4 regions of the Fructobacillus evanidus genome follow, and region 2 is predicted to be linked to each of the others. Evidence: riboswitches for the same ligand, from Rfam matches in the RefSeq annotation. Region 2 holds a riboswitch; each other region holds the start of a gene.
What was found. A riboswitch is a leader RNA that binds a small molecule or an ion and turns the genes downstream of it on or off. The one in region 2 is predicted to bind thiamine pyrophosphate.
Positions count from the first base shown of each region.

Region 1: another riboswitch for thiamine pyrophosphate. It lies ahead of AABI08_RS02395 (3-oxoacyl-ACP reductase); the one in region 2 lies ahead of thiW (energy coupling factor transporter S component ThiW).
Region 3: another riboswitch for thiamine pyrophosphate. It lies ahead of AABI08_RS02695 (ECF transporter S component); the one in region 2 lies ahead of thiW (energy coupling factor transporter S component ThiW).
Region 4: another riboswitch for thiamine pyrophosphate. It lies ahead of AABI08_RS02745 (TenA family protein); the one in region 2 lies ahead of thiW (energy coupling factor transporter S component ThiW).

Region 1 covers NZ_CAUZLM010000002.1:211,151-220,074, reverse strand. Annotated here, with positions in the region: gene AABI08_RS02445 (ABC transporter permease) at 1-497, opposite strand, end outside; gene AABI08_RS02440 (ABC transporter ATP-binding protein) at 490-1,386, opposite strand; tRNA gene AABI08_RS02435 (tRNA-Glu) at 1,761-1,832, shown strand; gene AABI08_RS02430 (hypothetical protein) at 2,031-2,216, opposite strand; gene AABI08_RS02425 (hypothetical protein) at 2,394-2,828, opposite strand; gene AABI08_RS02420 (helix-turn-helix transcriptional regulator) at 2,821-3,036, opposite strand; gene AABI08_RS02415 (MFS transporter) at 3,618-5,180, shown strand; gene AABI08_RS02410 (NINE protein) at 5,386-5,655, shown strand; gene AABI08_RS02405 (hypothetical protein) at 5,789-5,917, opposite strand; gene AABI08_RS02400 (hypothetical protein) at 5,948-6,097, opposite strand; TPP riboswitch at 6,295-6,384, shown strand; gene AABI08_RS02395 (3-oxoacyl-ACP reductase) at 6,485-7,237, shown strand; gene AABI08_RS02390 (hypothetical protein) at 7,406-8,158, shown strand; gene AABI08_RS02385 (hypothetical protein) at 8,358-8,921, shown strand.
Region 2 covers NZ_CAUZLM010000022.1:6-3,349, reverse strand. Annotated here, with positions in the region: gene AABI08_RS08370 (thiamine-binding protein) at 63-362, opposite strand; gene AABI08_RS08365 (HAD family hydrolase) at 359-805, opposite strand; gene thiW (energy coupling factor transporter S component ThiW) at 866-1,372, opposite strand; TPP riboswitch at 1,650-1,755, opposite strand; gene AABI08_RS08355 (2-keto-4-pentenoate hydratase) at 1,955-2,776, opposite strand; partial or broken gene AABI08_RS08495 (IS30 family transposase) at 3,246-3,344, opposite strand, start outside.
Region 3 covers NZ_CAUZLM010000003.1:40,489-49,412, forward strand. Annotated here, with positions in the region: gene AABI08_RS02670 (HU family DNA-binding protein) at 1-257, shown strand, start outside; gene AABI08_RS02675 (alcohol dehydrogenase catalytic domain-containing protein) at 605-1,636, shown strand; gene AABI08_RS02680 (alpha/beta hydrolase) at 1,690-2,547, shown strand; gene AABI08_RS02685 (MerR family transcriptional regulator) at 2,768-3,145, shown strand; gene AABI08_RS02690 (FAD-dependent oxidoreductase) at 3,352-4,692, shown strand; TPP riboswitch at 4,801-4,891, shown strand; gene AABI08_RS02695 (ECF transporter S component) at 4,972-5,529, shown strand; gene AABI08_RS02700 (ATP-binding cassette domain-containing protein) at 5,542-6,951, shown strand; gene AABI08_RS02705 (energy-coupling factor transporter transmembrane component T family protein) at 6,948-7,616, shown strand; gene AABI08_RS02710 (LysR family transcriptional regulator) at 7,684-8,556, opposite strand; gene AABI08_RS02715 (amino acid permease) at 8,665-8,924, shown strand, end outside.
Region 4 covers NZ_CAUZLM010000003.1:50,979-59,902, forward strand. Annotated here, with positions in the region: gene AABI08_RS02720 (pyrroline-5-carboxylate reductase family protein) at 1-423, shown strand, start outside; gene AABI08_RS02725 (PH domain-containing protein) at 514-987, shown strand; gene AABI08_RS02730 (PH domain-containing protein) at 977-1,375, shown strand; gene AABI08_RS02735 (PH domain-containing protein) at 1,296-2,558, shown strand; gene AABI08_RS02740 (MarR family winged helix-turn-helix transcriptional regulator) at 2,745-3,203, opposite strand; TPP riboswitch at 3,335-3,423, shown strand; gene AABI08_RS02745 (TenA family protein) at 3,570-4,226, shown strand; gene thiD (bifunctional hydroxymethylpyrimidine kinase/phosphomethylpyrimidine kinase) at 4,223-5,038, shown strand; gene thiE (thiamine phosphate synthase) at 5,051-5,698, shown strand; gene thiM (hydroxyethylthiazole kinase) at 5,695-6,486, shown strand; gene AABI08_RS02765 (tautomerase family protein) at 6,721-7,113, shown strand; gene AABI08_RS02770 (iron-containing alcohol dehydrogenase) at 7,356-8,528, shown strand; gene AABI08_RS02775 (glycoside hydrolase family 13 protein) at 8,682-8,924, opposite strand, start outside.

The DNA.
Region 1 (8,924 bases), on a different contig from region 2:
TGTTGATTATTGGATTGGTTTTGGACCGTTGTTTTGAGACTAAAGGGGGTCATCAATGCTGCAGTTTGTCTTTCAGTCAGACCATAATTTTCAGCTTGTGTGGTCAAGAAAAGTTTACTGAGGACCGCTTGTAATTGATCCTTATCAATTTTTGGTGCTTTTTGCTGGGTGACTAATGTGCCTTGACCATCATTTAGGGTCAGGATGCCATCGATTGTCTGCTTTTTCAAGGCCGATTGAGCGGATTGTTCATCGGTGATTGATGAGACCTTGATGTTCATCTTGCTGGCCGATTGGCTAATGGCTTCACGACTGGTACTGGGACCGATGATAGCTACCTTTGCTGGTTGGTCGTTTGAGAAGTAACTAATACCAAAGCCAAGGAGGGCTGCAGCAGCGATTAAAAGAATCGGTGAAATTATTAACCACCAGAAAGATTTTTTCTTGAGGCGGGTGAGATAAGTATGCTTGGCAACTAGGAGTGTGGGATTAGTCATTGGTGCTGACCTCCGTTTTAAAGATTTCGGCCAGGGTTGGTGGCTGTTGTGAGAAGGCGGGGATGTAGCCATTGCTGGTTACCGCCTCAAAAATTTGTCGTCCAGCTGCTTCATAGGCAAGTGTCAGCATATAGCCGCTATCTTTGGGCTCGGCGTGAATGACCCCGGCCATCGCCAGGTAGTCTGATTTCGTCAAATGAGGGGCCTCAACATAGAGGCGGGTCCGGCCAAAGGACTCACGAATGGCCTGAACGGGCCCCTGAAGGACGGTTCGACCTTTTTTGAGCATCAGTAATTGATCCGAGATTTGGCTAACGTTGTCCATATTATGCGATGAAAAAATAATCATGGCACCGCGGGCTTTGAGACGCTTAATTTCGTCCATAAAAATGGCAGCATTGACGGGATCTAAGCCTGAGAAGGGCTCATCAAGGATGATAAATTCTGGCTCAAAAATCAGCGCCATAATCATTTGAATTTTCTGGGCATTCCCCTTTGATAGGGACTGAACCAAGTCACTGGGCTCGCCGACGACTTGTAAGCGGTCCATCCAGTCTCTAAGGGCAGCCTTAGCGGCCTTCTTCTCCATACCGTGAAGTTGGGCCAGGTAGACGACCTGTTCTTCAACTGTCTGCTTTTGATAGAGACCACGTTCTTCGGGTAAGAAGCCTATTTTCCTACGTAAATTGTCGTCGATTGGGTGGTTATCCCAGGCAATGGTGCCATCATCTGCCTGGATAAAGTCCAAAATCATCCGAAAAGTCGTGGTTTTGCCGGCACCATTTTGTCCGATTAGTCCGAGAACTTCACCTGGTTGGAGGGTAAAGGAGAGGTCGGAAACGGCTTGGTGGCTGCCGAATGCTTTTGATAGGTGGGAAATGGTAATCATGATATGCTCCTAACATACATGAGTCAAATGGATGAAGAGAGTTTGATGCTTGTGTTGACTAATGATGTTTGTCCGCCGCTTGAGGGACAGCTATTTATTAGTTAGCGCAAAAAAATCAGAATTCATCATTTGCTCGAATACCCTCATTATCTCACAGTTTGTCTCTGGGTTCGAACCTGATGAAGGCGAGCGTTGAAGATGGTTAAAATGGGTATTGCGTGCGGGCTGACATGCCGGCTAGACTTATAAACAACTAGAAGGAATGATTATTCTTTCTGTCAGCATTTATAATAGTTAACTTAATTAGAAAGAACAAAAAAACTAATTGACTAGTAGTCAATAATCTAGTAAACTATTTAAGTATTGTTGACCATGGCCCCATGGTCAAGTGGTTAAGACGTCGCGTTCTCAGCGCGGAATCGAGGGTTCGACTCCCTCTGGGGCTATAACGAAGAAAAAAGGCATTCCGAAGGGATGTCTTTTTTCTATCTCTTATCGATTGTAGTGTTGCCACAGACCGTCATCACTTATTAAAGTCGCTCAACCATGCGATTTGGCTATTTTTTGTGCATAATGGATTTGGCATAAAACTTGATATAAAAAGTTTTATTTCTTATTGAGGTTAAAAAAGAGCCAGTAATGATTTAGCTTATATAGATAGCATTTATAAGCAGGATAATAGCGCCTAAAATAAAAATCAAAGAGCCCCAGATAAGTTGGGAAATTACACTTCTGTCGCCGAAGTAAAGCCTTAATAGAGGTGCAATGCTACCAAAAATAAGAATAATAATACCAATAAATACGAGTGCTAATCCAATAATTGCGAACATGTTTTTCTCCTTTAAAATTTAAAATAAGTTTTTGAAGCGGACAAGCCCCATAGTGGGATTTTTTAGTTTTTCTTATTGTATCGTAATGCTATTAATTCTTGTCCATCGTTTTTATTCATTTTTTCTGAGGCTATAAATGTTTTTCTTTTGGTGACAGTCGGTGGACCTTTTCGGTTCTTATTGATCGTAACGATTCCAAAGAAAATAGTATTGGATGTTTGGTAAAAAGAGTGCTAATGTGCACCAAGCGGTCGCCAAAAAGATTTTAAATTCTGAAGTAACGCTGTCCGAGAAGACGTTGGCGAGGACTCCAAAACCGAATCCGATAATCAGATAATAGGAAACAAAGATTTTGCTGTGGACCTTGAAAGCAATGTTCTTTTCCCGTTCATCTTCAATGAAATAAAAAGGATCATACTGATTAGTCACCTTTATACCATATTTTTTTGGTAAATATAGGCTTGGGTAGGCTGAAATGATAAGAGCAAGTAACAGAAGTAAATAGGCTTGTGACCACTGCAAGAAAGTACCAAGTAATCCTGCCACTAAAATTGTGTGCCAGATAAGGTTAATCAAAAAGGTAAAGCGAATAATCTTTTGCGTCTTAGTCATTTTCTTTCTCCTGCGTCTGTTCGTGAATGAATAATTCTTGCACCGTCGTCTGTAAAATTGCGGCTAAATTAAAGGCAAGTTCTAATGAAGGGTCGTACTTGTTGTTTTCAATGGCATTGATTGTTTGCCGAGTAACATGGGTGAGCTGGGCTAATTCATCTTGTGATAGTTTTAGTGCTTTTCGTCGATTGTGAATGTGATTTTCCATCTTATGCTCCATTTATGTAAAAAGTATTTTACAAAGATAGTAAAACATATTTTACATTTCGTGTCCAGCCAACTTGACTAACTATGAGAGTGATTGAGAAAAATAAATTTAGTGAGCTACTTAGTTTTTACATTCTCACTCAAATAAATTTTAAAAAACTTGTCAAATGACACTTTTTTCGTTAAACTATAAATCTAGTCGATAAATCTTATTTATTGACGTAATCAGAAAAAGGCTTTAGCTTATGTATGATTTGTTGAATGAGCTGTTTTTAGCGAATGCTAGAAACACATTCAGAAATCATCTTTTTTTTTGCTTTCATTTCGATAAAAGCAATCAGGAGATGAAACTTGTTCGGTTGATTTTTAATAAATTAGCCGTCGGATTCATTTGTTAAAGCAATATGAAAGTGAAAAGGCCGCAAAAAATTTACTTTCGAAAATGATTACGTGAATACGAATTGGAGTAGTTGGGCTGCTCTAATAATAAGATTTATTCAACAAATCATCATGAAGTGATTCATTGTTAATGACATTAGCCGTTCTGATTACTTGTTACTTGTATCGGAAAGGAATTACAAAATGAGTAATACAGTAAAAAGTAATTCAAGGAAATGGTGGGCATTATTTGCCCTATCCTTGGGTGTCTTTATGAGTTTGTTAGACGTAACCATTGTGAATGTTGCTTTGCCAATTATGGCTGAAAGTTTTCAGACCAACTTTAGCAACGTTCAATGGGTGATTAGTGCCTATACAATTTCTTATGCGGTGGTCATCTTGATTGTTGCAAAATTAGGTGATATGTATGGCCGTAAACGAATCTATTTAATTAGTATGGTGATTTTCGTGTTGGCTTCAGCCATTAATGGCTTAGCACCATCACTACTGATTTTAAATATTGGTCGAGTGATTCAAGCATTTGGTGGCGCAGGCTTAATGAGTTTAGCGCTAGCATTGGTTGCTTCCTTGTTTGATGGAAAAGAACGGGGGATGGCCTTAGGTATTTTAGGATCGGTGATGGGCATTTCAACCGTTTCAGGTCCTTTAATTGGTGGTATTTTATCAGAATCGTTTGGCTGGCCATCAATCTTTTATGTGAACATTCCAATTGGTATATTGGCGGGAATTTTAGTTTATTTCACAACAAAGGAGACGCCTAAGTATGGTGAAGGTCAGAAAATTGATTTTTGGGGAATGATCTTATCATCGACAGCCATTTTTTCTGCTGTTTATGGGTTAATCCAAAAGGAAAATCACGCCCAATTATCGTGGCTTAATCCACAGATTGCCTTTTGGTTAATGGCGGCTGTTGTGCTGTTAGTACTATTTATCATCGTTGAATCTAGAATCGAAAAGCCGATGATGGCTTTATCTCTGTTCAAAAATAAAAATTTTGTTGGTTCTATTATTGTTGCCTTTGCCTTGGGATCAGGCGTTTATGCGATGCAAATTTTCATCACATCAATGATGGAAAATGCGCTGTCATATGCAGCCTTTGAAACCGGGTTACGTCAGGTACCGATGACGATTTGGAGTTTGATTTTAGGGCCAGTTGCCGGCTACTTAACTAACAAGTTTTCAAATCGTCGGACCATTGCGATTAATTTATTAGTGGGTGCTGTCGGTCTACTACTCTTTGCTAATGCCATGACAACTCAGCTTTCATATCAGGAACTGATTTTGCCATTGATTTTGCTGGGAGTATCAAACGGGCTTGTCAATCCATTATTGAATAATGCAGCACTAGCGGATGCAAAACCGGATGAAATTGGCATGGTGTCTGGCTTAGTCAATGTCTTTATGCAGTTAGGAACATCATTTGGGGTCGTAATCCTAGGATTGTCTCAGAGTAAGGCATATGACAGTCATCTGCATACCTTCTTCAATTCGCTTGATGTCCACTTAGCAAGCATTGAAAAGATCAAAAATCAGTTATTGGCAGAAGGACCTTTTTCAAGTCATGGCATAATCTCACAAGATATAAAAGCGCCAATGGCTATTGTGAGTGATCTTCGGCATGCGACTTCGCAAGCATTTTACGCAGGAATGAACAGTGTGATGTTGGTTTCGGCGTCTATTTTGACGGTTGCCGCCGTCCTAGCATTTTTCTTGTTAAAAGATGGCCAAGCTGCTAAAAATAAGTAGTTGTTATTCATCTTAATTTGAGCCTCAGAATGTTGATAATATTCTGGGGCTTTTCTTATGTCTATTTCCCGTTATGCTGTGTGGCTGATTTATGAAAACATCGTATTCAAAACGACATCCTCTCTGTAAATAAAGTAAAATAAATGATAGAATTGTAGTTGGATATTCTCAATCAGATTACTTGAAACATAAGGAGAAAAAATATATGGATACTGTATATGACGGCAATGCAAAAATTAACACTGTGAACAAGCATGTTTTTGTTTGGGTTTGCAACTTTTTGGTTGGTGGCTTTGGTGTTGATCGCTTTATTCGGGGACAAATCGGTTTAGGTTTGTTCAAGCTTTTCATCGGTTCATGGATTACTTTGGGCATTTGGCCCTTTGTTGATTTTGTGATTGCGCTTGTAAAAGCTTATGGATCAAACAACCATAGCAATGAATTAACATTTATTAATGGTCGTTACGCTAACTAAGAGTTACTTTTTCAAGGAAGATAACTGACTGACACTACTAATAAAACCCAGCGTTATTGAACGGTGGGCTTTATTTTTTATTTGATGTTGTTAAAGCAGGCCAATTCAATACTGATTTGGTATTAGTAGTAATTTAGCCTAGCAGGGCAACGTACCCAACCATGCTCAGCACGGCAATGATGCCGATAATAATGAACCATGGGCGTGTGTAGAGCGTGTCTCGTGGTTGTTGATCTTCGTTTTCTTTGTTTTTATCGTTCATCAGGTTATTTTCCTTTCATACAAAATCAGATTACTTATATAGAATAATGGCGCGATAGGTGAGTGACCAAGGTGAAATCGACAGCACTTCGTAGTCTTGGGCTTCTAGATTGCTGATAGCGGCATTTAAATTTTGTTCAAAGCCTCTAGAGGTGCTCGCACTAATGACTTTTGTTTTCATAGGTTCCCCTCCGTTCTTTCAATCAACTCTCTATCCCCATTGTAAGTAAAGCGATTCATTTTTCAATGATGAGAGCTGATTTTTTATGAAATTTAAAGGATTTGGGCTGGCATATCAGTCATTATTAAGCCGTTAAATGTTTGATTTTAAAATCAGTCTAAAATATGGTTGATGGCTGATTTCATATGGTAAAATATAAGCAACGCTAGGGGCGTCGATTTGACTGAGAAGAACCCTTTGAACCTGAACTAGTTAGTACTAGCGGAGGAAAGTGTCATTGCTAATGATTTTTTAGTGGTGCTTTCTATCTAGAAAGCACCTTTTTATTTGCAGCAAACGGCATAAGGTCAGTCACTGAGATGCCTTTCTAAAAGGAAAGGTAGAGGAATGTCGAAAACAGTTTTGATTACGGGAAGTAGCCGAGGCCTGGGAGCAGAAATTTCACGCACTTTCGCGAAAGATGGATTCCAAGTGGTGATTAATTATTATCACAGTCAAGAGAAGGCCGAAGAATTGGTAGCAGAAATTGGACAGGACCGCGCTATGGCTATTCAAGCTGATGTCCGGAATCGGGCCGAGGTTGATCAAATGGTGCAACAAGCCGTTGCTAAATTTGGTTCACTTGACACGGTTGTGAACAACGCCCTCATCAATTTTAAATTTGATCCCGTGGCACAGAAGCTCTTTAAGGATTTGACTTGGGATTCTTATCAGGAGCAAATCGATGGTACATTGAAGGGAGCCTTTAATGTGACGCAAAGTGCTTTACCACAAATGATGGCGCAAAAAGCTGGTCAAGTGGTTAATATCGGGACTAATTTATTCCAAAATCCCGTTGTGGCTTACCATGAATACACCACGGCCAAGGCTGCCATGATTGGTTTTACCCGCAATTTGGCAGTTGAATTGGGCGAATTTGGCATCAACGTCAATATGGTTTCGGGTGGTCTTTTGCAGACAACGGATGCTAGTGCGGTCACAACACCGGAAGTGTTCGACTACATCAAGCAAACAACGCCGTTGCGAAAAGTGACGGAACCAAGTGATGTTGCCAAGGCTGTCCTCTTTCTCGGTAGTGATCAGGGTCGGGGACTGACGGCACAAAACGTGACGGTTGACGGCGGTTTGACAATGAACTAATTTGAACAAATTTGGCAATGTCCAAGACGGGCATTGTTTTTTATTTGGCAAAATGAAAACAAAGTGTAATAGATTAATTAGAATCATTAGCGTTAAAATCAGGAGTAAATGTTACTGTTGGCAGACTGCTGGCCATCAAATAACAGTTTTTAGAGAGAAGGCATAACGATGGTTATTATTGGTTTGATTGCAATTGTGCTGATTGGCATTTGGTTTTCTTTTTGGCTTTCGATGAAAATTATCGAAATGCTGCCATATCTGATTTTGCTTTATATTGCCCTGAACATTTTGAACTTTGTTTTGGATCACAAGACGGGAATTTTATTGACTGTTCTGGTAATTGCGGCGATTCTGATTTTTGGCTGGATCTATGGTTCGCGGCACTCAGATGATGAAGCTGATGTGGAGCAGGTAGGTGATGATCATACTGCAGAAATTAGCCCAACAGTAATCGACACTGCGCATGATGAAACCCCAATGGAACCAATTGCCATTACTCAGTCAGTTGAACTGACACCGGCTGAACGGCGTGACCAAGCTTGGCAAAATTTTCAAGAAAATCATCCGTTAAACCTGGGGGATGGTCTGTTTATTGATACAAAAAATGAACAAATGTTTCTTGATTTAGGTGATGCCGAGGAGCGGGGACGGAAATACTTGCTAGAAAATTTTTCTGCCGTGCAGGAATACAAGATTCGAGAAGAAACGGCGGAAACTAAGGTGATTGGCGTTCATTTTACGGATATGGGCCGGTACAACTTTGCTGATATTGAATTAAGTAAGGCTACCAATGATGTTTTGGGGACTAGCCCAGCCGACTATTTTGAAGGCATTTTAGCGCAACAAGTTTCATCTCTGCATCCGGATGTTAGTTCTCTCCAGAGTGATGATCAGCCAGGAATTGCGGGGACGAGTGACTAATTGACGTGCGCTTTATTTTGATGGGCGAACATAAGTTCAATAAATTGTTATCAGAATGATAGACAAACTGACAACAAGAGAGTTAAACTAATGGAGTTAGTTACCGGCCTTGTTTAAAATAGCCGGCACAAATCTATTAGGTCCAGTTGAACATCAGGTCTATAAAGGTCCTGATTTTTGATTGTTTGGGAGAGTTAGAATGTTTTTCTTGGTTTCATTGACTATTATTGGTTTGCTTCTTTTGACTGCAATTGTGAAGGGACACCATTTAGCGCAACGCCGTCGAGTTCTTCGGGCAGTGTTACACCATGAGGTTAACCAAGCGTTGGCTGAACAAAACCAAATGGCTGATGATTCTTTTGATTTTGATGTTCATACACCAAAAGAGGTTCATGACTATCTAAAGAAGCAATTCGAGGATGAAAATGCTTTAAACCTTGGTGACGGCCTCTTTATCGACGTGAAGACGGAGTATCTGTTTTACGATTTGGACCATGCTGATGCTGACGGCAACCTTTACTTTTTTGAGAACTTTGATGAAATCGAGCACTACAAGGTCGTAGAAGAGACTAAAGACACCAAGACTATTGCAGCAAACTTTTTAGATTTTGATGATGGTGATTTTGTTCATACGACTTTAAGCCGGCGGGAAAACCCCGTGATTGGAACAAGTCCAGCCGATTACTTTGAAAAATTGTTGAAGAAATGCGTGAAGCAAAATCGACAGGCCTACCAGGATTACTTGGTGAGCCAGGTGCGATAACGG
Region 2 (3,344 bases):
CCTCAAGGCCGCTCAATGACATGTCCTAATTTTGGGGTTCATATCACAAAGGTCTGACTTTTTTATTTTTGGTACTTACCGATTTTTTGATCAATCGTTAAAATTTCACCATCGGGCTGATAGGCGACCTTGATATAGGCTGAAGCCTTCTTGGCCCCCGCCCGAACAGCCACATGCTGACACTCTTTGACGATGTCCATCAACTGGTTGTAATCATCGCCTTCAATCGTTGTTTCAAAGGGACCAACTTCATAACGTAAGCCAGTACTCTGAATATAAGCAATCACCTCATCGACCATCCGACACAATTCTTGGTCATTTTCGGCCGCTGGTAAGACCTGAATTGCTACACTTGCACTCATTTGTTTTCTCCTTTTACTACAGTCGCAAAATCAATCGTTTCATCTGCTAAATTTTGTAAATCAGTCCATTCTTTCTTTGACTGATGGTCATAGACCCCAATCACATGAAAACCCGCCCTCTTTGCAGTTGAAGCCGCATACAGTGCATCCTCGTAGACTGCAATCTTATTCGGCTGCTGGCCAAAATATTGTGCAGCAACTTGATGGATTGTGGGTTGCGTTTTATCCTGCCCAACATCTTCACAGGAAAAAACAAAGTCAAAAAACGGCAGCAGTTTCAGGCGACGTAGACAGTCTTTGGCCAACGCCGAGCTACTAGCGGTTGCCAGGACGATTTTGTGACCAGATTGGTATGCGTTTTGTAAGTATGCATACACGCCAGCCTTAAGTGGAACATCATTTCGATAGTGTCGGTCCATCAAAACTCGCATTTCCTGCGCCAAGATCTCACTCTCCTCTTACCAGACCTGTTCCCAATGCCGTCCTGATTTTACCGTTGTTATTTAGTCCAAGCTCGCGTGCATCCGCTTAAGCAGTCCCGTTTTCTGAAAAATCAGAACCACTGCCAATCCCATTCCAGCACCCACAAGGGCAGCTGGTGTGTAATATGGCACAAAATAATACCACTTGTGGACGTCCAAGCCATAGAAAATCTTCATCAATGGATAGGAAGTCAGCGCCCCTAAAATACCTGTTCCAATCACTTCACCAAGGAAAACCAGGTAAAGGTTGTGGGTTTTACGGTAAATCAAACCACCGAGGACGGGGCCAAAAATAGCGCCCGTCACGGCTTGAATCGTTCGACCTGACATCATTCGCAAAATACCACAAATCAAGGCACTAGCAAAGCCATACCACGGCCCCACCAAAACGGCGGCCAAGACATCAACGAAGTGTTGAAAGGGTGCCATTGCCGGAAAATAGACAAAACTATTTAAAACATAGGCCAAAGCAGCCAACAAGGCCGTCACTAGCATCTTCTTCGTTGATAATTTTTTCTGTGTCTTCATTTGAAAACGCTCCTTTTAAAATCAGTGGGGTAGCGAAAAAACAGCGCTCCTTTCCCACTTTTGCGGTGAAACCAGCCAGGCAGACCCTGTCTAGTAGAAAGTTCGGTCGAGACTAATTGGTCTCCTCTCACGCCGGAACACGGCTTCCCATCGCTGTTTTTTCAGGATCAAGGCGCTCCCCTTCATCCCGTCACGGTAAAATCACCGTGAATTATTCACTACCACTCCTTTCTGATTGAAAAGAAAAAATCGAGCACCCCAAAACGGAGTCCTCGATTACAAAAGTGATACGATTTCCTCCGCCGGCATTATCCGGTTCAGGTGTTCGGGTCAATGGTTTACCATCCTCTCAGTCTGTTACACAAACTCCCCGATCGATTTTATTCAAAATAAAAGGCCGCCCAATTTATTGGAACGGCCAATTGTTGTTTACTGAAACAAACAATTTGGAACCGCTAAAATGGGTGACTGAACAATGAGGATGACCAACATGATGGCAACCCTCATTGCCCAACGGAAATGATTATACTCATTTTAACGGAAAAAGACAACTATTCTGTCTGATATTTCAAAATTGTTTGCTTATTTGCTAACTTCCACCACGACGTCTGCAAAATCATGGTTAAAGCTAGCTGTCCAAGTTCCTTCAGTTAGATGTGGGGGCAATAGGAAAGTTCCTGAGGAAACTCGTTCCCCCGCATGCAAGGTCTTACCTTGCGCTGCCAATTTTTTAACTAGCCATTGCAACGATTTAAGTGGATTACCCAAAACTTCGGCTGAAGTTCCTTCAGCGACCACTTCGCCATTATGGGCCAAATGGGCCTTCACATCCTCAAATTCAGCAACGGTCAAAGAGGTACTTTCTCGTTCTGGTCCGTAAACCACAAAACCGCCAACCGCTGCATCTGCCATGACTAAGTACTTGCTCAACGATGGGAACCAGTCCGTAAACCGGGCATCGGGCACTTCCACACCAGCTGCTACAGTCGTTTTACGACGCAAATCTTCCAAAGAATCGGTAACTTGCAAGTCTTCCTTGGCCTTGAAGACCAATTCCACTTCTGCCAATGGGTCCAATAAATCGCTCTTCAACGAAAGATTGGCTGGTGACTGAACAAAATGATTCTGTACTTGAGCCCCATACAACGGTTCGTTTGAATCGAACATATCTTGCGTTTCTTGGCTAGTCAAACTGACCTTGTAACCCCCAAGTGGCTGATTTTTCAATTCCATCAATTGGTCTTGCACTGCATAGGCAGTTTGATCATCACTGACAACCTTCTCCCATTCCGTCATCTCAAGTGGTTGACGTTCTTGATAAGCATGATAGAGGGCCTGCGCCAATTTGTCCTCTTGCTTTGCTGGTACTACCTTCACCTTGGTCTTCAATTCAGTCATTGTCATATTTCATGCTCCTTTCAGTATACAAACAGCTCACGACGGTACGAAACTTCACGGTGCCCTCCTTTTCTAAAAAATCAGCAGATAAAAAGCGCCCTTAACCACGAAAAAATCGTTGTTAAGGGCGCTTACGCACGGTACCACCTTAATTTGTTGAACGGCAAAGTCCAACCTCAAACGTACGGCCAAAAAGGCGATACGCCGGTTTGATAACGGTACCAACCGAGCGAGGCTTACTTTATTCAGCCCACTAGCTAAAGAATGATCGTCTTTGAGTTTGAAAACGACGCCCTTTCACCAAACAGGCGCTCTCTAATCATTTTCTCACTCAGACAGTTCTTATTATTGCTTGTCTTTTCTATCTGTTGATTCGTAGTTTACAACTTTATGAGCGAATGTCAACACTTTTATCATTTATTTTTAATTTAAATAAAAACCAAGGGTTTCCCCTCGGCTTCATTTTAAAGGCAGATTACAAGTTTAATTCGAACGCATCCGTAAAAACTTCCAATGGTGTTTGATAATGATGTAATTTCATGGGCCGCTTGTTAATGAGTTCAACCGCCTCATA
Region 3 (8,924 bases), on a different contig from region 2:
TGATCGATTCAGTCGCAATGAAAACTGGTTTAACAAAGAAGGATGCAGACAAGGCAGTTGCCGCTGTCTTGTCATCAATTGAAGACGCTTTGAAGAAGGGCGAAAAGGTTCAATTGATTGGTTTTGGTAACTTCGAAGTTCGTGAACGTGCAGCTCGTAAGGGCCGTAACCCACAAACTAAGGAAGAAATCCAAATTCCTGCATCAAAGGTTCCTGCATTCAAGCCTGGTAAGGCATTGAAGGACGCCGTTAAGTAAGCGAACCTTTTCAGATTAAGCACACTCAGTCGAGTGTGCTTTTTTGTTTGCGTTTGACGGCCGAGTGGTGCAATAACGCAACGTCTAATTGGAAAAATCAGTACGCTACTGTTTTGCAACAGGAAAATGGACAATTTAATTGTTTATTGTTAGAAAATCGAAAAATATCCTTGACTTGGAGTGGACTCCAGGGGATAAGATGGAGTTATCAGTGACGGATGAATTCATCAAGGGACGGTGACCACATTTATGGCATTGTTTTGTCAAAACGAATTTATCTATACTGCGTCTGATTTTACTTTTAAAGCAGACAAGTTCATAATCAGCGAAAAGGAGTATCAACAAACATGAAAGCAGCAATTTTTGTAAAGCCAGGACAAGTTGAAATGCAGGAGGTTGAAAAGCCAACGATTCAAGGACCCAAGGATGCCGTGATTAAAACGGTACGAGCATCGGTTTGTGGCTCTGATCTTTGGTTCTACCGGGGCATTGCAAAGCGTGATGGTGGTAGCCAGGTTGGGCATGAAGCCATCGGGATCGTTGAGGAGGTTGGTAGCGCGGTTTCAAACGTTCAGCCGGGTGATTTTGTTATCGCACCGTTTACCCACGGCTGTGGGCACTGTCAGGCGTGCTTAGCAGGTTTTGATGGTGACTGCCTTGACCCTGATAAGGGTGGTTCAACTGGTTACCAAGCTGAATATATCGGATTCAAGAATGCGGATTGGGCATTGGTTAAAATCCCTGGTCAACCAACAGACTATAGCGATGACCAACTGAAATCCTTGATGACGTTGTCTGATGTGATGGCGACCGGTTATCACGCTGCAGCCACTGCCGAAGTGAAAGAGGGCGACACGGTGGTCGTCATGGGTGATGGTGCCGTAGGCCTTTCAGGTGTGATTGCAGCCAAGCTCAGGGGTGCCAAGCGCATTATTTTGATGTCGTGTCATGAAGATCGCCAAGAACTGGGCAAATCATTTGGTGCGACCGATATTGTGGCCGAACGTGACCAGGCTGGCATTGACCAGGTGATGGCACTAACGGTTGCCGGTGCGGATGCTATTCTTGAATGTGTTGGTTCGGAGCAAGCTGTGGCAACGGCTGTTCAACTTGGCCGTCCAGGTGCCGTCGTTGGTCGTGTGGGGATTCCTCAAGACCCAATGATGAACACTAACAATTTATTCTGGAAGAATATTGGTTTGCGTGGCGGTATCGCTGCGGTTACTACGTATGACCGTGAGTTGCTATTGAAGGCGGTCCTTGATGGCAAAATCAATCCGGGCCAGGTCTTTACCAAGCAGTTTGCGCTGAAGGATATTCAACAGGCCTATGAGGCGATGGATCAGCGCGAAGCGATTAAGTCTCTGCTTGTCTTTTAGGTTTTTAATGGCCTGCATAAAACCCCTGGCCAATTAATTGGCTATAAAGGAGTATGATGAAAAAGAATAAAAAAAGGATAGCGATTGTAGGGGCATCGACAACAATACTGGCGATGCTGGCAGTCGGGCTGACTGTTTGGCTGACTCGGCCAACTATCCCTACTTCTAATACAAAGCCAACTGAAGCGACGGTCTTCTTTCATGGCTATGGTTCTTCCCGAAATGCCGAACAAACAATGAGTCGGTATTTAATTCAGCAAAAGTATTCAAACCGTAAGATTAATGTGACGGTTAGCAAAAACGGCCTGGTTAGTTTTAGCGGTACCGTGAAGAAGGGTGACCAAAATCCATTGATTTTGGTGCAGTTTAACGATAATCGGAATACTAATTTTGATAAAACCAATCAGTGGGTTACAAAAATCATGAAGGATTTGCATGACCAAGGGATTCAATCCGTCAACCTGGTTGGCCATTCGATGGGCAATCTGGCCATCGCTTTCTATTTGAAAAATCATGTGCAGCAAAGTAATCAATTACCGGTTGTGAAACGGCAAATCGCGATTGCTGGTCCCTTTAACTTTTTGAAGGATAGCCCAAGGCCAAAGTCGAATTTGAACTTAGCGGACCCTGCCAGCCAGTCTGAAGCTGATTTTAACAAAGTCGCGTTAGCTGGTTTGGAGCAATATTACGAGAATAATCAGACTAAAGTGTTGAATATCTATGGCAATAGCATGGGTAAGGAGGAATCGGACTCGACCGTTACTAATAACGCGTCGAAGTCATTGAAGTACTTTGTCCGCCAGCCAAGCACCTATCAAGAAAAGTTATTTACTGGTAAAAATGCGCAACATTCAAAGCTGCATGAAAATCAGGACGTTAATAAGGTCCTCAAGCAGTTCTTAATGGAATAAAAATACTTCAATGATGTTAAAGCGAACTTGTAACCTAGTAGTTCTAGTAAAATATTAAGGATGAAATAGCCAGTTGCCGATGATATATCGGGGATTGGCCTTTCTGATTTTACTTTAACCCAGTTTATTTTTTTACGACTTTAGGAGTACTGATAGTACATGTTGATAAGCGGTTAATGAGCGGGCGAGGGTTGTTTTTTGTCGTACGAAAGGTGCAAAAATGAATATTAAAGAAGCTGCAAAGGCGACTGGATTGTCAAATGATACCATTCGCTATTACGAACGAATCGGGATTATCATGACGGTGCCCCGTAAGGAAAATCAGTTGCGTGACTTTACCGAGCGCAACATCAATCAATTGAAGTTTGCCAAAACGATGCGCCACGCAGGTGTATCAATTGAACGATTGCGTGAATATATGGGCATGGTTTTGGAAGATGACAATCGGACAATCCCTGCACGAAAGGCTCTGCTACTAGAACAGGCAGAAGAGATGCAGGGGCGCATTAACGAAATCCAGGCCGCTTATGACCATTTGCTGTATAAAACTGATCATTACGAAAGCCACATGCGCCAAGCGGAGAGTCGCTTAGAATAGGTGCTAGATTCGTTTTATTAAATGAGTTACATGCCTGATTTGGTCGCCAAAGCGAATTATTTTCCAAATTAGAACGACTCTATAAGTCTCTCTGTTTTATTTGATACTTTCTTGAAAACTGATAGAGAAACGATTGACAAAACGTTGTTTTATTGGTAAAATTTAATTACAATTTTCACATAGCTATATATTAGGAGGCACTTTTAATGAAAGTTGCAGTAATTGGTTCAACGCACGCCGGCGTGTTTGCCGCTAAGCAGATTAAGGCAGACCACCCAGACGCTGAGGTACACGTGTTTGAAAAGAATCAAACAGTTTCTTTCTTGTCATGTGGAATCGCCCTTTGGATTGGTGACAACGTTTCATCAACTGACAAGATGTTTTATGAAACGCCAGATTCAATGGCTAAGCAAGGCATTTCAATGCACATGCAAACGCTTGTTGAAGCTGCAGACTTGGAAGCAAAGACTTTGAACATCAAGGACTTGGTTTCTGGTGCCCAGTCAGAAGAAACTTTCGATAAGATTGTTATTACTACTGGTTCACGTGCTATTAAGCCCCGCATTCCTGGTATCGATTCTGACAAGGTCTTTGATTCAAAGACTTGGGATAATGCCAACGCCTTGAAGGAAGTGACTGAAAAGGTCAAGCGCGTTATCGTGATTGGTGCTGGTTATATTGGTGCCGAATTGGCAGAACAATTGTCAGTTAACAATAAGGAAGTGACTTTGATTGATGGTTTGGACCGTGTGTTGGCAAACAATACTGCGCCTGAATTCTCATCTGTTTTCCAAAAGGCCTACGAAGACCACGGTGTTAAATTAGCCCTTGGTCAAATGGTTTCAGGATTCGAAGACACTGCCGATGGTATCAAGGTAACGACTGATAAGGGTACTTACGAAGCAGATATTGCTATCTTGGGTATTGGCTTCTTGCCAAATACTGCTATGTTCCGTGACCAAGTTGATATGTTGCCAAACGGTGCTATCAAGGTTAACAAGTTCATGGAAACTTCTGTGAAGGATGTCTTTGCTGCCGGTGATTCAGCAACCGTCTTCTACAACCCAACACAAAAGGATGACTATATTCCATTGGCAACCAATGCTGTTCGTCAAGGAATCTTGGTTGGTAAGAACATTGTTGAACCAACGATGGCTTACCAAGGAACACAAGCAACATCAGCCGTTGAATTGTACGAAATGGCCTACGCTGCTACTGGTTTGACTGTTCAATCAGCAGCACGTAAGGGTGTTGAAGCGGATTCTGTGACAATTTCAGAAGATTACCGTCCTGATTTCATGTTGTCAACAACGCCTGTTAAGGCATCATTGACTTGGGAAAAGGGTACTCGCCGCATTGTTGGCGCTGCTTTCTTGTCAAAGCATGACATTTCACAAGCTGCTAACGTGGTTTCATTGGCGATTGAAAACGGCATGACAATTGATCAATTGTCAATGACGGACTTCTTCTTCCAGCCAAACTTCGGTCAACCAGTTAACTATGTTTCATCAGTTGCCATGGCTGCCGTTGCCAAGGCAAACAAGTAAAAATCAGCCTGTTCAAGCACTCGGGTATTGAACCCAAGTGCTTTTTTATTTGAAAGCCCTTGCATAAAAAGCAAGGACAGTGTAAGCTGATAGGGTAGTAAATTTGAATATAGCGATCTGGGGTACCATTTTGGTTGAGAATTAAACCCATTGAACCTGTTAGGCTAAGACCGACGAAGGAAGATCCACACAAGTTTTTTATGACCACCCGTGTTGGACTCTGCCCAGGCGAGTGGTTTTTTCATGCCTTTTGTTCCCCTGGACGCAAAGGAGAGAATAATGAAACAAAAGTGGACGCTACAAAATGTGATTTTGCTGGCTTTGATTGGGATTATCTTCTCGGTCATTTACTGGATCATGGATCCGGTTTACCAAATCGTTAATAGCGGTTTGGCCGTGATTGGGTTGCAAGCCTTTACGAATGAAATCACGCTTGGTGTATGGATGATGGCCGGACCATTGGCTTCTTACATTTTAAAGAAGGTCGGTGCCGGCTTTATCGGTGAAATGTTGGGGGCGGCCGGTGAAATGTTCTTGGGTGGTTCTTATGGTGTTGGAACACTCTTGTCCGGTTTTATCCAAGGAATTGGTTCTGAACTTGGATTTGCTTTGACTGGTTATAAGAACTGGTTCGCTGGTCTTTGGTTGTCAACCTTGACTGGAACAGTCGTCACCTTTGGCTGGGACCTCTTTAAATCAGGTTACATTCACTACAAGTTCGGCTTGTTAATTGCTTTGTTCATCGTTCGTTACCTATCAATCTTCTTCTTCTCAGGTGTTTTGGTACACTTGATTGCCAAGTTGTTGGATCGATCAAAGTTGTTGTCCCACGAATAAGGAGGACAAAAAATGGCAATAACTGCCAGAAACCTCACGGTGGCTTATCGTGATCAAGCCATCATTGATAATCTAAATTTAACGCTTGAAAAAAAGACCCTGACCCTCTTAATGGGGCCTTCCGGGTCAGGAAAATCAACCCTACTAAAGGCCTTAGCGGGTCTTTACCCTCAATACGGTGGCCAGGTCAGTGGTGAAATCGAAATTGACCAAACGGCAATTGCCACACTGAAGGCGAATGAAAGGGCCAAGCGCGTGGCTTTGCTCTTTCAAAACCCCGATGACCAGTTTGCTATGCCAACGGTGCGGGAAGAATTCATTTTTGCACTGGAAAACCTCGAATTGGGCAAGGAAGAAATTGATCAAAAGACGGCCTGGGCACTGGAAAAGGTTGGTTTGACGGATTTTGTCGACCGGTCCTTTGTGACTTTATCCGGTGGGGAAATGCAAAAGGTTGCCTTGGCGGAAGTGTTGGCCCTGGGGGCCGACTACCTGCTGCTAGATGAACCCTTTGCTGCCGTCGATAGTCAATCGCGGGAAGACCTCCAGGCTTTGCTTAAACAGCTTAGCCAAGAGGGCTACGGTATCCTTGTTTCCGACCATGACTCAGCTGGGTACTTCGATAAAATCAGTCAGTTTTATCAGCTCAAAGAGAAGTCCCTGGTGCTGGTTCCTGAAAACGACTGGAGCCAATATGATTATCAAAAGCAGACAGTGGTGTTGAAACCGGTCGCCGAAAGTGACCAGGTAGAGGAGACCGCCTATCGCTTGGATAACCTGCGAATCCAAAACGGGGAACGGTTGGTCTTAGACCAGGATATCTTGCAAATCTTTGCCAAGGGTATCACCTTGCTGACAGGACCAAATGGTGTCGGCAAGTCTTCCGTTTTAAAGACGTTGGCACGACTGCACCGCTATGAGGGTTCTTTAACCTACCAGGAACAAGAAGTCCACGCCTGGAAGCCGCGTCTCTACTTTGGCCAGGTCGGTCTGCTGTTCCAATCAGCCTCCGACCAGTTCTTAAACATTACGGTCGACGAGGAGCTTGACCAAGTGATGGCCAAGAGTCATCACGCTGATTTCTGGACGAAAGAGGTTTTGGACCAGTGGTTGTCTGACCTGCACTTAACGGGTTTGGGTGACCGGTCGGTCTACACGCTTTCGGGTGGGCAGCAGAAGAAACTTCAACTGTTATTGATGCTGATTATGGCGCCACAAGTACTCTTCTTAGATGAACCGCTGGCAGGCTTGGATGAACAGTCGGTGGCGGTCGTATTGAATCTGATTCAGACCTGCCAACAGGCACTCGGACTGACCATTTTGGTTGTTTCTCACCAAACAAGGGACCTGGTCAACATTGTTGATCGCCACTTGCGCTATGAGCAAACGGCGATGGCCTATCAAGAGGAGGTGCTCGTATGATGAACGCCACACAACGCATGGTCTTGGCTTTGGCAATTTCGTTGGAAATTTCTTTGACCAAATCAGTAACGCTAAACGTTGTCCTCTTTTCGGTTGCCTTCTTGCTATTGCTAATTCGGCGTCAGCCCCTCAAGAAAATCGGTCTCTACGTGGCCATCGCCATCATTCCGGTTTTGGGTTCGTTCTGGTCCTTTTACCTTTATGGCCAGGGAACAACAGCGGAAAATCTGCATTTTGGTTTGGTGATGGGGAGTCGAGTCCTCGTCTTTATCTTTATTGGCGCCTGGCTGACGATGGGGATGACGCCCTACGTCCTATTAGCCTCTCTACGCCAAAATCTGAAGATGTCGGCAACCTTTACCTATGGGATTTTGGGCGCGCTAAACTTTATGCCACGGTTTAAGCAGGCTTTCTCGTCGATTCAAGCGGCGGGGATGATGCGTGGTGAAGTGTTACGGTGGTGGCAGCCAACGCTGTATTTCAAGGCTCTGGTTCATGCCATTAAGTGGTCCAAAAACCTAGCTATGGCCATGACTTCACATGGTTTCCAGGAAGGAGCCTCACGTTCAGCCTACCGGGATTATCCAATGGCAAAATCAGGCTGGGTATTAATTGTTTTGATTTTGATTGCATTGCAAGTAATCTTGTTCTTTTCTCGCTATTAACGGGGAAGGCGATAAGCTGACGATTAAAAAACGACCAATTCGTTTTATTGACGAATTGGTCGTTTTTTTAGCTCTTTTTCAAGTAGGAAAGGATTTCTTTTTGCATGGCTTTTACAAAGGGGTCCTTAGCCGAGGATGGGTTAATCACTAAACCGAGGTGGCGGTAATAGGCGTGCTGAAAGGGGTAGGCTTCGACTTCGCCGGAAAGTTTTGTGAGCGCTAAGTCCGGCAAAATCCCCCAACCCAAACCGGCCTCGACCATGGCCAAGATAGACTGATCATCAATCGAATAGTTGATGGCCTGAGGCTTGACCTGGAGTTCATCCAGGGCTGCTTTGGTGTCGGAATCATAATCGGACCGTTGCAAGATAAAGTGGCGGTCTTCTAAGTCGTCTTGGCTAATCGAAACACCATTTTTGGGAGTAAAATCAGCTGGGGTGATGCACTTGATTTCATCATCGATCAGGGGCAGCGCATCCAAACGGCTAATGGTTGGCAGAGCCGAGAACCCAAGATCGATTTTTCCTAACGATAAGGCCTGTTCAATTTCGGCGAAGGAGCCCTGAATCAAGGTGATTTCAACCTGGGGGTATTTTTTAGAAAAGCGCCGGATGATGGTTGGGAGCCAGGCAATGCAGACTGATGAAATAGCGCCAATTCTGATTTGTCCGCCTTGTAATCCTTGGATTTTAGCGGCGGCTGAAAGGAGTTGCCGTTCCTCGTTGAGCAGACGTTCGACCATAGGTAAGAGGATCTGGCCGTTGCGGGTAACCTGCATCTCGGAGCGGTTGCGGATTAAGAGGGGAATGCCCAACTGTGCTTCGAGGTGTGAAATGGCGTGGGAAACGGCCGAAGGCGTGATATTTAAATCGTCGGCAGCCTTCCGAAAAGATCCGCGGTCGGCGACTGTTGCAAAGATCTGGTAAGTAAAAGTTTTCATGATAATTCCCTTGATGAATTTTTCTAATCTTAAATTGAAAAAGTTTAGTTTTACTTGTTATAGGTCCAAGTATAGACTATTAGGGTAGGATTGCAAAGGAGATTGTTCATGAATAATGACCAAACGGGCTTCGCCCGCACGCTGTCTCACCGTCACGTGGCCATGATTGCCCTGGGTGGGACGATTGGAACCGGGCTTTTCTTGGGAGCCGGTTCTTCGATTCATAAGGCCGGACCAGCCATTTTGCTGGTTTACATTATCACAGGACTATTTGTCTTTGCGATGATGCGCGCCTTGGGTGAATTGTTAGTATCAGATGATTCAAAACCAGTGTTTATTGATTTTATGACCCAGTACTTGGGTGAACG
Region 4 (8,924 bases), on a different contig from region 2:
CCAGTTGCGGTTCAGGCCGGCACGATTGCTTTGGCTGCTGATGAATCCGTTACCGGTCAAAATGACCAGGTGGTCCATGCTGTTTTGGAGTCGCTGGGGGATGTCTTGGTGGTGAAAGAAGACCAATTAGCCATTGCCGGAACTATCGGCGGTTGCTCACCAGCCTTTATCGATGTCTTGATGGATGCTATGGAAGACGCTGCCGTAGCCAAGGGGATGGATCGCAAGCAAGCGGGGCAGATGGTGGCCTCAGTGGTAGCGGGGACGGCACAATTGGCGCAACAGTCTGATTTGTCCGCTGGTGACTTGAAGGGGCAGATTACATCGCCTGGGGGTACAACGATTAAGGGCGTCTTAGCTCTAGATCAGCATGGCTTCCGCGGGGCAGTGCATGCCGCTATCTTGGCAGCAGCTGGTGATTAAAAGCCTTGAGCTTTTAAGTGATTGAAATCAACTTGGGACCAAGGAGCGAAACCGCTTCTTAGCCCCATTTTTTTATGAGAGAGGGAGAGAATGATGCAAGCACTGCCGGAAGCAATCAAAAAAGTCTGGTACATCATGGAAGTCATTGGCGCCATCGTAATTTTAGCCATTTACTTTGCTGGAAATTGGGCTTTACAACATTTTTTGAAGTTTTATCTACCAATTTGGGCAATCTGGGGTCTCTTTTTGGCCATTGTGCTCTGGTTTGTCGGCGGGATCTTATTAGTCCGTTACCGCTATGCTTTTTACCATTTTATGGTTAACGGAACGAATGTCGAAATTAAAAAGGGCTTCTTCTTCCGGACTCATACTGCGATTCCAATTGCCCGGGTGCAGAACGTCGATTTGGACCAGGGACCGATTTTACGGGTGTTTAAATTACAACAGGTGCATATTTTGACGGGTGGCTCCGGTCATCAAATTGAGGCTTTAACGGAGGAGGAGGCCGAAAAGTTTAAGGATAGGGTCATGACGTTGGCCAGGGAGGCCCGACATGAAGGCTAAGCACTTACATCCCCTTGCTTTTGTTTTGGATTTTTACCGGCAGTTGAAAAACATGGTGGCCTTTGCCTTAGCTATTCTGTTCTTTTTCCACTTTGCTTGGTGGGAGTGGGCCTTGCTTTTCTTGGCTATGGTGGTTTGGTCGATTTTAAGTTTCTGGATGAAGACCTATGAACTCACGGAGACTGAACTGATTTACCGGTCGGGCGTGTTGGAACGTCAGGTCCGCCACTTGCCCTACCACAAAATTCAAAATATTCATCGAAAGCAATGGTTTTTCCTGCAACCGTTTCATTTGGAGGACATTGCTGTTGACTCCGGGGGGGAAGGGGGCCAAGAAAAATCAGATTTCCCTCTCCGTTGTGCCAACGTGGGTAGCGCTGGTCCTTGAGCAAAAGCGACAGGATGAAACGACCAATCTGGTTGCCTTGATTGAGCGGGCACAAGTTCAGGCACAAAAAGAAGGGCCAGTGACACAGGAGCCAGATTTGTCAGCCGCCGAGGAAACCCCGCAGAGGCAGCCGCTTGAGTTTGAAAATGACCAAGCAACCGCCACTCGAACAAGCTCATTGCGGTCAAATGGTTCTAGTAGACAATCTGATGACTCCTACCGGGCCTCAATTTTTTCTCTGATTACCTATGCCGTGACGACGCCGGAAGTCATCTTTCAATTTTTTATTTTTGTTGGCGGGGTTGCCCACTTAGATCAACAAGGGGTAGTCAGCCGTTGGCTTGAGCAGGAGTTTACTAACCATGTTCTGGGCCTGGGCGCCCTAGTAATGGTCTTGCTGGTGGTTTTGTTTGTCCTGATTGTGGTTGCTTTTAACGTGCTGCGAACGGTGATCCTGTATTTTGGTTTTGAAGTTCATCATGATGCTGGTCATTTGACAATCTCTCGGGGACTTTTTGAACGACAAACTATGCATTTGTCGATTAACAGGATGCAAACCGTTGAGATTCGTCAAAATATTTTCCGACAGTTATTGGGCTTAGCGACCGTTAAAACGCGGTTGATTACCGATGAAAATGGCGAAGATAAGGTTTCTAAAAACGTACCAACCTTGATTCCAATGGTAAAATCAGGAGTTGTTGACCAGTACTTGTCACAGTGGCTGCCTAATTTTCCTAATCGACCAGTACAAAAGACTAGTGGGTCGACTTATCAAATTTTGACAATGATTCGTAATGGTCTCTTTTGGACGTTACCATTTGGGCTTGCCATCATCTATGTCTTTCAACGGTGGTTGTTAGTCGTTGTGCTGGTTTTGCTTGTCTTGGCCTTTGTTGCCGGTGCCGGTGTGTATAAAGGAAAGGCGACAACCGCTCAAGTGGTTAACGGACAGATCCTTGTTTTAAAAACGGCGAAGAATTACGAAACCATCACCACCTATATGGCCTGGGATAAGATTCAGTCGCTTTCAATTAAGCAAAGTTGGTGGCTGGCCCGTCGCAATCAGCGAGCCCACCTTGCCGTGGTGGTCCGAACTGATACCAGTACGAAGGTGTTGACCGTCCGTTACTTGCCAATGGAGGAGGTGCAGACCATCTTTGATTGGTACCAATCGCTTGGCTAAAACGCACATTCGTTGCAGAAATCAGTGAATAAAAAGTGGCTTGGACTGTCGTGTTTGATTGTAGGTGGCTCCGGTCCAATTAAATGATATAATGGCACTGATTTTTTTGGTAAAAGAAAAAAGAGTCGAGAATACAATCATGTATTTTCGGCTCTTTTCAATTGGTGTTGATTTACTTGGACGATTTTAGTAGTGGTGGGTTTTGACGACTGCCTGAGCCTGATCAATGCTTTCTGGCAAAGAGGCGTCAAATTGGCTCCACAGATCTTGGTCAAATTGATTGACGATGTCTAAGGCCTGTTGCAATTTTTCCTCACCAGCCTGGGTTAATGAGAGGGCTTTTGAACGCGGATTCTTCTTACCGGGGTAGCGGTCTAAAAGATCTTCGCGACTAAGTTTGGTAATAATAGCTGAAGCAGTCATGGCATCAACGTCTGCTGCCTTGGCCACCATGATTTGAGTAATCTCGGTATTTTGTAAACTGAGGCCATGGACAGTAGCCAGAATTTGAAATTGGGGGTGGGTCAAGTCAAGTTCACGGAGACGGTATTTCATTTGGCGGAACCAATCAGTATATAAGTTGAAGAATTTCTGATTGGTCGAATCCATGTAGCGAGAAAGTGAAGCAGTTTTGACAGGGCTCATGGGAACCTCCTTGGTGTTAGTGCTGATTGATAAGTATACTTATAATATAACTGATTTCACGGCAGGTGGCAAGTCCGTACGACGAAGTTTTTCACACGGGTTCTAATTTCCGTGCTATACTGCTTGTGTGATAAATAAAGTTGGGGTGCCCTGAGCTGAGATTATACCCATTGAACCTGATGCCGCTAGCACGGTCGCAGGAAACTTCGAAAAACGGATTTAAATCCTGATGCCTTTGCCCATTTTCGGCAATTGTTAGCAGGCCAGAAGTCCTCAGCTCAGGCTGAGGGCTTTTTATTATGTTCAAAAAGGTGACTGCCAACGCCACAGTCCGCCAAAATAAAGTTGATGATTGAGGAGAAAAAAATGACAAAAACGCTGCCGTTTTCCGACCGCTTTATGCAAGTGATGGAAGAACACAAGGCTGATTTTTATGCTAATCCCTTTATTCAAGCAATGATTGCTGGGGAGGTTCATCCAAAGGCACTGCTCTACTATGTTCAGCAAGATTATCGTTACCTGGGTCATTATTTGCCATTGTATGAGCAGGTCTGCCAGACATTGACCGGGCAAACAATTGATGCCGAAGTGGTCGACGATCATCGCGAATACACTGCTCATAAGATTTTGTTGGATTTGGCTCAAACTGACGATAAGAGTATCCAAGAGGGCAAGTATCCAAATTCAATGGTCACTGACCAGTACGTCAACCATATGGTCAAATCAGTTGAAAAGGATCCGTTTATCGGTTTGGTTGCCTTGGCTGCTTGTCCCTATGACTATGCCTACTTGGCTGATTTGTTGATTCGTGATGGCCTCATCAAGCCGGATAATCCCTTTATGCCATGGGTTGGCTATTACCGGGGGATTGATAAGGGCTTGACGCGACCAATGTTGGCTTTGGTTAATCAGACGGCCGAACAAGTTAGTCCCGAAGTGCAAGAAGAGGCCTTGGCTGCTTTTATCCAATCAACGAAGTATGAAAATCAATTCTTCCTGCAGGGAATGGAGGCAACAAAATGATTGATCCAAACCAATATCCGACAGCATTGACCATTGCGGGGTCTGATTCTGGTGGTGGCGCCGGCATGCAGGCCGATATTAAGACCATGCAGGCATGCAAGACTTATTCGACGGTCGTGGTAGCCGGGTTAACCGCACAAAATACACTGGGTGTGCAGGGTGCTTATCCAACTGATTTAGCCGTGATTGACCAACAGTTTGCCTCGGTGATGGCTGACTTTGATGTCCGTGCAGCCAAGACGGGGGCACTCTTTGACGAAGCTCGCGTCCTCCAGGTGGCGAAAAATATTCGACACTACCAACAAAAGAATTTTGTGGTCGACCCCGTGATGGTCGCCAAGGGCGGGGCCACCTTGCTTGACCCAGCCGGCATTTCGGCCTTGAAAAATCATCTGTTGCCATTAGCAACGCTGGTGACACCAAACCTTCCCGAAGCCGAACTTTTAGCCGATATGAAAATCAGTAACCGCGACGACATGGTTACTGCCGGTCAAAAGATTCAAGCGTTGGGTGTTCCAAATGTCATCGTCAAGGGTGGCCATGGGGAAGGCCCAGTCATTTATGATTATGTCTTATTAGAAAACGAAGAAGGCTTTTGGTTGGAAGGAAAAAAGGTTGAAACGTCAAGCAAGCACGGGACGGGGGACACCCTCTCGGCTGCGATTACGTCCTTTTTGGCCCAAGGTGATTCCCTGCGAGAAGCAATTGAAAAGGGCCACCGCTATATGAATGCCATTATTGGTCAGCCACTAGTTATCGGTCACGGTCATGGTCCTTTGAACCATGGCCAGTGGCCGAATCCAGAAGATTAAGAGGGAAAGATAATGAATTTTGATCCTGCATCATTAACGGTTTATCTCGTTGTGGGTAGCCAAAACGTCAACGACGATCCAAACGAAGTGATTCGCGTCGTTCAAGAGGCCTGTGACGCCGGCGTAACGGCTGTCCAGTACCGCGAAAAGGACCACTCAAAGTTGAACCAGGCGGAAAAGGTGGCGCTGGGCCAGAAAATCAGAAGCATTACCAAAGAAGCCAATGTGCCTTTGTATGTCGATGATGACCTGCCTTTGGCACTGGCCATTCAGGCGGATGGCCTGCATGTTGGTCAGGGTGACACACCGGTGCGAGCCATCCATGAGGTGGCACCTGATTTACTACTTGGTTTATCCGTCCATGATCTAAAAGAGCTAGCTGCCAGTGAAGCTGATTTGGCAGTCGTTGACTACTTGGGCGTTGGGCCGGCTTTTGCAACGACCAGTAAGGAAAAGGTCAAAGAGGCTATTGGGCCAGAAGGCGTTTTGGCGGTTGCATCCAAGAGCCCGCTATCGGTTGTGGCCATTGGTGGTATCCATGAAGAGAACTGCCAGGAATTGGCGGAGCTGCCGATTGCGGGTGTTGCCGTGATTTCGGCTATTACCGCTAGCGATGATATTCAACGAAGTGTTCAGAAATTACGAGGAGTGACAAAATGAGTCAAACAATCTTAACTGCCGTTCGCAAGAACCAACCCATCGTCTTGAACGTGGCCAATAGCGTTACCCCCCAATTGGTGGCCAATGCCATCGCCTATATTGGTGCTTCACCAATCATGCTCGAAGATCCGCTGGATGCCGCTGATTTGACGAAAATTGCCAACGCCGTGACCTTGAATTTGGGTTCAACTTCTGAAAATTCACAAAAGGTGATGATTAATAGTGGGAAGACAGCCAACGAATTGGGCCTTCCCGTTGTCTTCGATCCCGTTGCTGTTGGGGCAACGCCATTGCGGTCAAAGCGGGCCAAGGAACTCTTGGAATCCGTTAAGGTGAGCATCGTGCGTGGAAACCTCGGTGAGGTAGCGACTCTGGCTGAAGTCGAATGGGAAAGCCATGGCATCGATGCCGGTAGCGGTACGGCTGATCCAGTTGAAATTGTCCAGAAGGCTGCTCAAAAGCTTGGTGCCGTTGTAGTCGCAACTGGTGTTCATGACCTAGTGTCAGACGGTCAGACGGTCTACCAGATTGATAATTCGGCTAGCCAATTGGCAACCAATGTTGGCATGGGGGATGCGTTGGACGGCTTGTTGGGCGCCTTTGCTAGTCAAAGCATGGATTTGGCTGATTTGGCCTATGCGGCCGCTGCACTGCCCGTTGCCGGTGAGTTGGCGGTGGCAGAGGGGGTTGCCGGCCCTGCTGATTTCTTGAACAAGATGCTCGACCAGTTGGGCAACTTAACGGATGAAAAGCTCCAAGAACAAATCAGCCTGCACCAAGTCAAGTGATGATTGTGGCTTTGGCTGCTGGTCGCTCCTCCAGTAGAAATGAGCTAATGTGTAATCCATCTTAGCGCGTTAGCATGCTGTGTCAGTTGGTTGCCGGACTAGGTGGTCCAGTCACAAAACTGCCCGTCAGCGTCGTAGCACGCTGTGTCAGTGTTTATTACACTCGTGATTGTGCCTATCAGGCTTTTATGCTAGGATTAGTCTATTAGCAAAGCCACATGAGGAGAAATGCGCATGCCATTAATGAAAATTGACTTGATTAAGGGTCAGTACGAACCCGCAGAAATTAAGAATATCATGCAACTGTCTTTCGACGTTGCCAAGGAAACGTTATCACTACCTGATCGTGACCGTTTCCAAATCGTGACACAACACGAAGATTATGAAATTAATTTTCAAGATGTTGGTCTTGGCTATGACCGTTCAGAAAAGGTTTTGTTCTTTACAGTATTGTCAACGCCACGTCCAGTGAAGGCCAAGAAGGAATTCACGAAGTCATTGGTGGCGGTCTTGGCCGACAAGGCCGGTGTTCGCCAGGAAGATGTCATTATCTCCTTTGTCAGCAACCATGCTGAAGACTGGTCATTTGGTGAGGGAAAGAATCATTTCTTGAACGGTGACCTTTAATAAAATTAGCTCGCTAGCACTTAGTGTTAGCGAGCTTTTTTGTTAAAATCAGTCATTGTTAACGGCCGGTCAATTTCCCGTAGCCACCGTGATAAATCCAAATGGTCTATTGAAAATTGACAGATGGAGATTGTTCTTCTAAAATAGATGGACAAACCTTTCAAGAGGTTTAAGTGGAACGAACAGGCCATTGAAAATTACAAATGGTCTGCTTGTATGTTTAAAAAGGAGTTCTGTCAAAAATGGAAAATTTTACATTTAAGAACACAACCGATATTCGTTTCGGGAAAGATCGCTTGGACACTGAATTGCAGGCTGCCATTGCCCAATTTGGTCAAAAGGTGCTCGTAACCTACGGTGGTGGTTCAATTAAAAAATCAGGTCTGTATGAACGCGTGATTAAGGCGCTTGCAGGTTTGGATGTGACAGAATTGTCTGGGATTGAGCCTAATCCAAAGATTGCCTCAGTACGAGAAGGGCAAAAATTAGTCAAGGATAACGATATCGATGTCATCTTAGCTGTTGGTGGCGGATCCGTGATCGATGCTTCGAAGGTAATCGCTTCTGCCAAATTCTATGAAGGCGACCCTTGGGACTTGGTTTTGGATTCCAAGAAGCGCTTTGCCATCGGCCAGTTGCCCGTTGTCGATATTTTAACGTTGGCGGCAACTGGAACGGAGATGAACACTGGTTCCGTGATTTCTAATCCGGAAACGAAGCAAAAGTTGGGAACCGGTGGTCCCAATACACCGGCCGTTTCCTTCTTGGACCCCAGTTTGACTTTCTCGGTTTCAAAGTGGCAAACGGCTGCCGGATCAATTGATATTTTCAGTCACTTGACGGAACAATACTTTGACCAAAAGGGTTATGAAAACGACGTTCGCAATGGCTTGATCGAAGGAATTATGCGCACTGTGGTTAAGTGGGCGCCGGTTGCCTTGCGTGAACCTGATAACTACGATGCTCGCGCTAATTTGATGTGGGCCTCAACGATGGCCTTGAACGGCTTGCCACGGACTGGGAATGTCAATTCATGGTCGGTGCACCCAATTGAACACGAATTGTCAGCCTATTATGACATCACTCACGGTGTTGGCCTGGGCATTTTGACACCACACTGGTTAGACTTTATCTATTCAGACGAAACAAAGCCTTATTTCGTTTCCTTGGGACGGAATGTCTGGGATTTGACGGGGGATGACGATGCCGTTGCCACCCAGACAATCGCAAAGACCCGAGAATGGATAGCAAGTCTTGACGTGCCAACGACATTGCCTGGAGTTGGAATCGAGACGGACCAGGACTTTGAGGCCATGGCTAAGAGTGCGGTTCAGGTTAACCACTTGGACCAAAACGCCTTTGTGAAGATGACAACGGTAGATGTTCGCAACTTATTGGAAGCGTCAATGAAATAAGTAGACTGATTTGCTGGAGGTCGAGTTTTCCTCGATCAACCACCGAATCATGGCCAAAGTAAAAGAGCCAAAGATCGACAATTTGTCGAATCTTTGACTCTTTTTTCGTTTCATTTAGTTGCGATGACCCTTTGATTTAAATCAAATCAGTCCTTAGCGCTGATACAAATAAGCCTTAGCTTCGTATGGCCGCAATTTCAGACCCAAGTCATCTTGGTAATTGCTGATGAGCAACTGGGCATCGGCGGGAACGGGATAATCGCGTTCCAGGTCTTGGTCGGTGAAGTTGTTAATAATCAAGAGTTCTTGGTCATCCCCAATTCGCTTGTACGTATAGACCTGGTCATCAGCCGGGTCAATCAATTCGTAGTGACCCGTGGTCATCAAATCGAGCTC